Regions from separate parts of the Rhodoferax fermentans genome, predicted to be linked through region 1. Evidence: riboswitches for the same ligand, from Rfam matches in the RefSeq annotation. Region 1 holds a riboswitch; the other holds the start of a gene.
What was found. A riboswitch is a leader RNA that binds a small molecule or an ion and turns the genes downstream of it on or off. The one in region 1 is predicted to bind cobalamin.

Region 1 (4,708 bases):
AGGCGGCGGTGCTGGTCGCGGTAGGCCACGTAGGCTCGGAAGGTCTGCAGATGATTGGCGTCCACCAGCATGTGTTCCACCATGTCTTGCACCTGCTCGACGCTGGGGACCGAGCTGGCATAACGATGGCGGATCACCTTGAGCACCCTATCGGTCAGCAGCAAGGCCTGCGCTGCATCGTATTCGCCACTGGCGGCACCCGCACGTGCCAAGGCCGAGGCGATGCGTTCACTCTCGAAGGGCACATCCACACCATCGCGGCGAAGAATGCGGTGCGGCAATGTGGGCAAGCTGGTGGTCTGGAAGGTGCGTTCAGGTGTCAACAGGTCAGGGGTACTCATTGGCAGGCCTCACAGTCGGGGTTGTCGATGCTGCAGAACTTGGCTTCGCTTTCGGGCGCAGCCTCGTCGCGGCCACTGGCCTTCTCGGCCTGGCTGGCGCCCAGGGTGCGCAGGTAATACGTGGTCTTGAGGCCACGCTTCCAGGCCAGCTTGTAGATGTCGTCGAGTTTTTTGCCCGAGGGTGTGGCCAGGTAGAGGTTGAGTGACTGGGCCTGGTCGATCCACTTCTGGCGCCGGGCAGCGGCCTCGATCAGCCATACCGGGTCGATTTCGAAGGCGGTGGCATAACGTGCCTTGAGTTCGTCCGGCACACGCTCAATCGGCCCGAGTGAACCATCAAAGTACTTGAGGTCAGCCACCATCACCTCGTCCCACAGGCCGATATCTTTGAGGTCGCGCACCAGCGCCTCGTTGACCACGGTGAACTCACCCGACAGGTTGGACTTGACGTACAGGTTCTGATAGGTTGGCTCGATGCTGGCCGAGACACCCACGATGTTGGAGATGGTGGCCGTCGGTGCAATGGCCACGCAGTTGGAGTTGCGCATGCCGTGGCGGGCAATCTGATCCCTGAGTGCGGCCCAGTCCAGGCGGGCGCTGCGGTCCACCTCCAGATGCCCGCCCCGACCTTCCTCCAGCAAACGGATCGAGTCCAGCGGCAGGATGCCCTGGTCCCACAAGCTGCCGGTGAAGCTCGAATACCGGCCCCGCTCACGCGCCAACTCACTCGACGCCCAATAGGCTTGGTAACAGACGGCTTCCATGGTCCGGTCGGCAAACTCGACCGCTTCGGCTGAGGCATAGGGCAGGCCCAGCGCATACAGGCAATCGGCAAAACCCATGATGCCCAGGCCCACCGGGCGGTGCCGCAGGTTGGCGTTGCGTGCTTTGGGTGTGGCGTAGAAGTTGATGTCCACCACGTTGTCGAGCATGCGCAAGGCAGTGTTCACGGTGCGGGCCAGCTTGTCCTGGTCCAGCTGGCCGTCTTTCAAGTGCGCCAGCAGATTGACCGAACCGAGGTTGCACACCGCAGTTTCCGAGTCCGAGGTGTTCAGTGTGATTTCGGTGCACAGGTTGCTTGAATGCACCACACCCACATGTTGTTGTGGTGAGCGTAGGTTGCAGGCGTCCTTGAAGGTGATCCAGGGGTGGCCTGTTTCGAACAACATCGTCAACATCTTGCGCCACAGCTGCACTGCGGGGACTTGTTTGTGCAGCTTGATCTGCCCGGCGGCGGCCTGCGCTTCGTAGGCCAGATACGCGGTCTCGAAAGCGGTACCAAACTTCTCATGCAAATCGGGCACGTCGACTGGTGAGAACAGTGTCCATTCGCGGTTGTCAATGACGCGTTTCATGAACAGGTCGGGAATCCAGTTGGCGGTGTTCATGTCGTGCGTGCGGCGGCGTTCGTCACCGGTGTTCTTGCGCAGGTCCAGGAACTCCTCGATGTCCAGATGCCAGGTCTCCAGATAGGCGCACACCGCGCCCTTGCGTTTGCCACCCTGGTTCACCGCCACTGCCGTGTCGTTGACCACCTTGAGGAAAGGAATGACGCCCTGGCTCTGGCCGTTGGTGCCCTTGATGCGGCTGCCCAGCGAACGCACCGGGGTCCAGTCGTTGCCCAGGCCGCCTGCGTATTTCTGCAGCAGGGCGTTTTCCTTGATGCTCTGGTAGATGCCTTCGAGATCGTCTGCCACCGTGGTCAGGTAACACGAGGACAGTTGTGAATGCAATGTGCCGCTGTTGAACAGGGTCGGTGTGGAACACATGAAGTCGAAGCTGGAGATCAGGTCGTAGAACGCGATGGCGCGCGCTTCGCGGTCGATCTCGTTCAAGGCCAGGCCCATCGCCACCCGCATGAAGAAGATCTGCGGCAACTCGATGCGCCGCCCCTCGATGTGCAGGAAATAACGGTCGTACAAGGTCTGCAGGCCAAGGTAGCCAAACAACAGGTCGCGCTCGGGTTTCAAGGCTGCTGCCAGGCGTGGCAGGTCAAAGGTGGCCAGGCGCGGGTCAAGCAAGTCGGCAGCGATGCCTTGCTGGATGAAGTCACGGAGATAGTCAGCCTGCACACTGGCCAGTTCATCGAGTGTCACCGGGCGGCCCAGCACCTCGCGGCCCAGGCTGGCCAGCAGCAGCCGGGCGGTGACCTGGTTGTAGGCGGGTTCGCGTTCGATCAGCATCCGCGCGGCCAGGATCAGCGCCTGGTAGACGTCGGCCAAGGGCACACCGTCGTAGAGGTTCTTCAGAGCGTGTTCGTAGATGGCTTGAGCCGACACCAGTTCACCCAATCCGGCGCAGGCGGCTTCGCAGTTTCTCAGCAGCAGCGTCTGGTCCAGCGGCTTGCGCACCCCACCGTCCAGCACGTGCAATGCCACCTGTTGACTGGTCTGGGTTCGGCTGGCCGCCCGTTCGGCGGTGCGGCGTTCGCGGTACAACACATAGGCCCGCGCCACGTCATGTTCACCTGAACGCATCAGCGCCAGTTCGACCTGGTCCTGGATGTCTTCGATGTGCAAGGTGCCGCCATCGGGCGAGCGCCGGGTCAGGGCCTGGACCACGGTCTGGGTCAGGCGGGCCACCACTTCGCGCACCCGCGAGGACACCGCGCTGTGGCTGCCTTCAACGGCGAGAAAAGCCTTGGTCAGTGCCAGGGCGATTTTGTCGGCATCAAAAGCGACCACGGTGCCGTTGCGCCGGATGACCTGAAAGGACGCGGATGCAGCGAAATGCGTGGCCGCCGAGACGGTGTGAGGATTGGATGGGGCAGGGGATAACACGGCAACTCTCCACATTGGGGGGCGGAGAGTCAAGAAGGTAGCGTTTGAGCGGGCCGCATCCGCCGCGCAGGAAAGCCAGCCAACAACAGCTGGACAACATGCTGCAACGGTGAACAAACACGCAACAACCTCTCGTCAGGGACACCCCGCCCCAGAAACATCAAAAAGGACATATTGAGGCAGGTCTCCTGGCTCTCGGTTCATCGCGTTTCACCCGCCTTCCCGGACGCATCCAGTGGCATGGTGTGGCGAAACGCTCGCCGATCACAGTTGCGGGGGCAGCTCCGGCATTCAGGTCAACAACCTGGCACCGGATTCCCTTTTGATCCCCTCTCGGGGAACCTTCAATAGCGTGGAGTCTAGCGTATAAATGTCACCAAACTGATCAAGAAACGCTAAATGTAGTGATTGGAAACGCCAACAGGCGCTCTGTCGGCATCACCAAGTCTCAGGCCACCGGCATTTCGCCACCCAGTGCCTCCAGCACATTGGGCAGCATTTTTTGCAGCTCACCGGTCGAGATGGCAACGTCGCCGTCAAAGTCATCGTCTTTTTTGTGGTTGGCGCTGCTCGACTCAAACACACCGTCCAGGAACGCGATCTTCTTCAGTTGCAAACCTTCGGTCAGCATGAAGGAGACACGTTCGTTCCAGGTCATGGCCAGGCGCGTGGGCATTTTGCCTTCGCGGATGTGTTGTTGAACCTCTTCGGTATCGAGCCGGTGGCGGGCGTAACGCACCACTGCTTTGGACTCGTCGGCGGCCTTGAGCTCACATTCGCGGTCGACGCTGAAACCTGCCGGGGCGTCCAGGCTCAGCAGCCACTCGGACATCGCCGCCACGGGCGAGACCTGGGTGGTGATCATCGTCACCGCAAAACCGGGCAGTGCCTGCACCAGCAGGGTCACCACCTCGTCGGCACGGGCCTGGCTGGCAGCGTCGATCACCAGCAGGTGGTTGTCGCGGTCGATCCACACCAGCACACTGGACTGCTTGGTGAACGCCATCGGCATCAGCTCCAGGCGGATGTCGTCCTTGAGGTCGCGGATTTCTTTCTTGCCGGGTTTGCGTCCGGTACTGGCCTCAATCTGTGCCACCCGCTCCTGCGCCTTGCGGTTGATCACCGAGGCGGGCAGGGCACGGGTCTCGACCATCAGCTTGACGATCCATTGGCCAGCCACGGCTTCCAGCAAGGGGCCGTTGGCCTGGCCGCGCGGCTCAATCCAGCCGATGGATTTTTCCTGGCTGGCGCCGCACTCGACATAACGCCCGGCCTGCAGGCTGGCTTCGACCTGCTCGGCGCTGCTGCTCCATGTGGCGTCAAGGCGGTACATGATGATATTTTTGAACACTGAAAATCCCTTTGTTCTGGAAAACTGAATTGGCTAACCCGCAATCATCCCATCAAATCCGGGGCCCAAGGTTCATGCAACTTTACATAGCTTGTTGCACGTGATATCGCTGGCTTACATGCGACGCAGATACTTCTTTTCACGCCGATGCCGCTTTCAGGTCAGAGGCTTAACCCAAAGGAAGTCATCATGAAAACGAATCTCAAACTCTCCCTGATTGCCGGTTTGCTGGCCGT
Region 2 (4,708 bases), 1.6 Mb from region 1:
CGCCAAACCGGCACGCGTTTTTCTGGCCATTGGGCGCCAGCAGCTGTCCACATTTTTAGTCTGCACACAACATTGGTATCTGTTGCGACTGGTCGACCCGATACAACAATTGCCCGCCCAACAGGGCCATGTGGTGATCGACAGGGGCCCCTTCACCGTTGCAGGCGACCGAGCCTTGATGCAGACACACCGTATCAGCTGCGTGGTCTCCAAGAACTCAGGTGGTGTTGGCGCGCAGGCCAAATTGACAGCGGCACGTGAACTGGGCTTACCGGTGATCATGATTGAGCGGCCACTTGTCCCACCACGCCAGACGGCGGGCGCTGTGAACGAGGTACTGCAGTGGATTGCCACAACACCTCATCACTGAGATGCTCTTGTCGGGCAGTTCACACCCCCGGTAACGCACCTTGCCAAAACCCCACAGGCGCTGGATTACAGCAAACACATGTCCACACATGAGCGGATCTTGACGCGAATTACTTTATCGACCACGCCAGCCAGGCGACTGCGCTGGTTGGTGAATTTTTAGCCTTGGGGGCGGCACCCGCTTGGGCTAGCAACAAAACTTACAGCTCCGATTTGCCACGATGGCCTGAGCCTGTCGTTCCATCTGAATCTTCCACCAGTGATGCCAGGCAATATGCACATCACGGGCCAGGTTGGGACCCAAGCAACGTTTCGCTAAACAACAGCAAACACGGTCGGGACGTCCTCAAGGCTGCGCCTTCTTGGCAGAGGCAACAGGTGCCTTGTGACCCAGACACTGTGCCATCAGCCGGGCAGCTTCTGCCAGTCGTGGACCCGGTCGCACCAGCGCATTGGTCTGATCCAGTGAAAAAGCACAGACACGGTCTTCACGAAGGGCTCGAATACTGTGCCAACCCGGGCGTTGCAGCAGGTCGGTCGCACTGCTCTCAACGGTCATGATCAGGTCCGGATTGGCACGTACGATGAACTCGGGGTTGAGTTTGGGGAACGGCCCCAGACGGGCGTTCAGAATATTCTTCACCCCCAAGCTGGTCAGAATTTCGCCGATGAACGAGCTTTCACTGGCGCCGTAAGGGCCTTGACCCACCTCGTAATACACCCGCAGGCCTTTGACCGTTGGCGGCAAAGACTGCGCTGCTGCCTGCAAGCCTGCGTCGATGGCACGCCAGACCTGCTGCGCATTGGACACCGCGAGCAACTCACCCAGGGTCAGGATCGCTGTGCGCACATCGGCCAAGGTCTTGGGCTCCAGCACCAGTACCTTAAGACCCAGGTCCTGCAGCCGCTCGGCAACATGCGAGGTATTGGCCATCAACACCACATCGGGGTGCAGGGCCACGATGGCCTCAATGTTGGGGTCCAGCCCACCGCCCACTCGCGGCAGTTGCGTCACCCGTTCTGGATAGTTGGAATAACGATCCACCCCGACCAACAGCTGACATTGACCCAGTTCACACACAGTCTCGGTCAATGACGGCAACAGGCTCACCACACGCTGGGGCGGTTTCTCCAGACGTACACGCACACCCCGGTAGTCCGTCACCTCCACCGCCGCCAGCACCGGCAAGCACATCCCCAGCAGACCACAAACAACCAACAAACGCATCAGACAAAACAAACGGATCACGAGACATCTCCCCGAGTCAGCTATCACACCAGCCCATGGTGGTGTGACAAAATTTGCTTCACAAAAAATAGCTTCCTGCCCTTTATTCATAATGGCTAGATCATGATTTAACCCTCAACCCATAGACTAGAGCAGATGACACGCCAAGCGTTTGGGACACGGCTTCGGGTCATCGGCGCAGCCAAACGCAGCGGTACACGTGGGTACACAGGAACAGGCAGAGTTGATCATGGCAAAGCGAGCATCAAAGTGCCCTCACCGTCCTCCCCGACAGTGCATGGGCGGCACGGTTGCACACTCTTATTTAAGAGTCTGCAGCCACCGTGTTGGCCGGTATCCGGGCTGGTGGAGTCAACCGCCATCACCTTCCCAAATGTCTGTCACGACATCCAGTGGCCTTGATGGCAGTAGAACCGAAAAGGTTCGTCCACTTACCGTTGCGGGGGCAGCGCAGCTTAGGTTGAGCTCGTTCAAGCCGCCCCCTCCTGCTTCCCGTTGAACTGCGCGATGTGAACCGCCGCGCGAGCACCAACCGCTCAATTTTAGCTGGGCGCTCGGCTATGATCGTCGCCTTCAGGTGCTCGCAACCGCCAGGTTTCGGGAGAATCGGGAAGGCGGTGCAAGTCCGCCACGTGCCCAACGCTGTAAGGATGATGAACCACGTTGTATGCCACTGGCGCGAGCCGGGAAGGTGCGTGGTTCAGATGATTCCAAGTCAGAAGACCGGCCTGAAAAACATCACACGCTGCACGGCCAGGCAGCGCTTTTGTTTCACCAGACAGGGGAATGTCATGACATCTATCTCGGCACCAGCCACTCAAGACCAGCACGCTTTCAGCCAGGAGGCCCGCGAAGCGGTCTACCAAGCCATCTTCAAACGCCGCGATGTGCGCGGCCAGTTTTTACCCAAACCCGTACCCGACGAGGTGCTGAGCCGCGTGCTGACCGCCGCCCACCACGCACCCTCGGTGGGCTTCATGCAGCCGTGGAATTTCTTGGTGGTGAAGTCCGATGCCGTCAAGCGTCGGGTGCACGAGGCCTTTGAGGTGGCCCACAAGCAGGCCGCTCAGATGTTTGAGGGTGACAAACGCGCCACTTACCAGACGCTCAAACTCGAAGGCATTGTGGAGTCACCCGTGGGCATCTGCATCACCTGTGACCGCGCCCGCACCGGCCCGGTGGTGATCGGGCGCACCCACATCCCCACCATGGACCTCTACAGCAGCGTATGTGCGGTGCAGAACCTGTGGCTGGCGGCACGTGCCGAAGGCCTTGGCGTCGGCTGGGTCAGCATCTTCAACGAAAGCGCGCTGCGGGATGCGCTGGACATCCCCAGCCACATCACACCCATTGCCTACCTGTGTGTCGGTTATGTCAGCCACTTCAAGGACAAGCCAGAGCTGGAAACGGCGGGTTGGTTGCCACGGCTGCCGATCCAGGACGTGCTTTACTTTGACAGCTGGGGCCAACGCGACGACCAGCAGGCGCTGGTGGCACACCTGCAGCGCGAGGAAGCGTTGGCCGTGGCTTGCGGCGCCAACCCTCCCCTTGTAAACGCTGACAGCCTCTGCTGAAGGCACAGCGGGAGCCCGGCCCAGCTCGGCAAACCCTACAATGCGCGTCTATGTCGGACCTGACCCAAATCGACCAAATCACCGAACGTGTGGAACGCCTGCTGGTGCGTTATGAAGAACTCATGCGCACCAATGCCTTGCTCAACCAGCAGGTTGACACGCTCACCCAGGAGCGGGATTCGCTTAAATCGCGCCTGGGCGCGGCACGCGCCCGTGTAGATGCTTTGCTGGAACGCCTGCCGCAAGAGGCTGGCAGCAGCACCGTCAAACCGGCCTTCAAGACGGCGGCATCGCGGGGTGAAGCATGAAGCAGTTGGAAGTGCAGATCATGGGCCAGAGTTACCTGCTGGGTTGCCCCGACGGCGGTGATGCACGCCTGCTGGATGCGGTGGAGCGGGTCGATACCGCCATGTGCAAGATCCGTGATGGTGGCAAAGTGCGCGCCCGTGACCGTATTGCGGTGCTGGCGGCCTTGAACCTGGCATTTGACTTGACCGACCAGAGTGCACGTCAGGCGCTGGCGGGCGCTGATAACACGCCTGCCCAGCCAAGCAGCCAGCCCTCGGAAAAGCTGGGGGCCTTGCTGGCCCGGCTGGATGAGGCGCTGAACCGGGACAACCGCCTGATCTGAAGCAGCGCTTACTGCACCTCGGGGCTGCTGGGCGGCAACTGCTCCGGCTGGCGAAAAATCAGAGCGGCATCCACCGCATCAAAGCGGTATTGCTGGCCGCAATAATCACACCCCACCTCCACATCCGGGCGTTCCTGCAGGATGCTTTCGACCTCTGGTGCACCCAGGCTCAAGAGCATACGGTTGACCCGTTCGCGGCTACAGGTGCATGAGAAACGCGGCCCCTTGTCACCTGTCAAAGGCTCGAACCGCAGCACACTCTCGTCCCAGAACAGACGGTGCAGGATGCTGTCGGCGTCCAGCGTCAGCAGTTCTTCACGTTTGAGGCTGGACGCCAGGATCGCGATACGCTGGTAGTCCTCGTTGAGGCCGATGTCATCCTCGGGCGCCCGTGTTGCCGTGCCCGCCAGGTTACCCACACCCTGCATCGGCAGGCGCTGGATCAGCAGGCCGGCGGCCACCTGGTCGTCAGCGGCCAACACCAGGGTGGTGTCCAGCTGCTCGCTTTGCAGCATGTAGTGCTGCAGCACATCGCTGAGCTTCTCCAACTTTTCATGCTGGTCACCAAACAAGGGCACCACCCCTTGGTAGGGCTGCTGGCCGGGTTGGCGGTTTTGCGGGTCCAGCGTGATGGCACACCGGCCCAGGTTGTCCACATTCACCATCTGGCTCAGACTGGCCTCGGCATCCAAGGTGCCATTGAGTGTGGCCGTGGCACGTAGACCCAGGTCGGGCTGCACCTCCACCACCGCCAGTTTGACCGGACCATCACCAAAAATCTGGAGCACCAAAGCGCCATCAAACTTGATGTTGGACTGCATCAGCACCGCAGCTGCCGTCATTTCACCCAGCAGGTTTTGCAAGGGCTGCGGGTAGGCCCCGTGG

Region 2: another riboswitch for cobalamin. It lies ahead of bluB (5,6-dimethylbenzimidazole synthase); the one in region 1 lies ahead of RF819_RS10505 (ribonucleoside-diphosphate reductase subunit alpha).

What each region holds. Positions count from the first base shown of each region.
Region 1 is NZ_MTJN01000002.1:2,221,633-2,226,340, reverse strand. Features, by position in the region: gene RF819_RS10510 (ribonucleoside triphosphate reductase) at 1-341, opposite strand, end outside; gene RF819_RS10505 (ribonucleoside-diphosphate reductase subunit alpha) at 338-3,136, opposite strand; cobalamin riboswitch at 3,283-3,482, opposite strand; gene RF819_RS10500 (recombination-associated protein RdgC) at 3,570-4,472, opposite strand; gene RF819_RS10495 (Spy/CpxP family protein refolding chaperone) at 4,662-4,708, shown strand, end outside.
Region 2 is NZ_MTJN01000002.1:3,775,855-3,780,562, forward strand. Features, by position in the region: gene RF819_RS17595 (cobalt-precorrin-6A reductase) at 1-370, shown strand, start outside; partial or broken gene RF819_RS21795 (IS5/IS1182 family transposase) at 395-548, opposite strand; gene RF819_RS17600 (ABC transporter substrate-binding protein) at 716-1,597, opposite strand; cobalamin riboswitch at 1,930-2,166, opposite strand; cobalamin riboswitch at 2,177-2,364, shown strand; gene bluB (5,6-dimethylbenzimidazole synthase) at 2,410-3,192, shown strand; gene RF819_RS17610 (DUF904 domain-containing protein) at 3,243-3,500, shown strand; gene RF819_RS17615 (cell division protein ZapA) at 3,497-3,823, shown strand; gene hslO (Hsp33 family molecular chaperone HslO) at 3,832-4,708, opposite strand, start outside.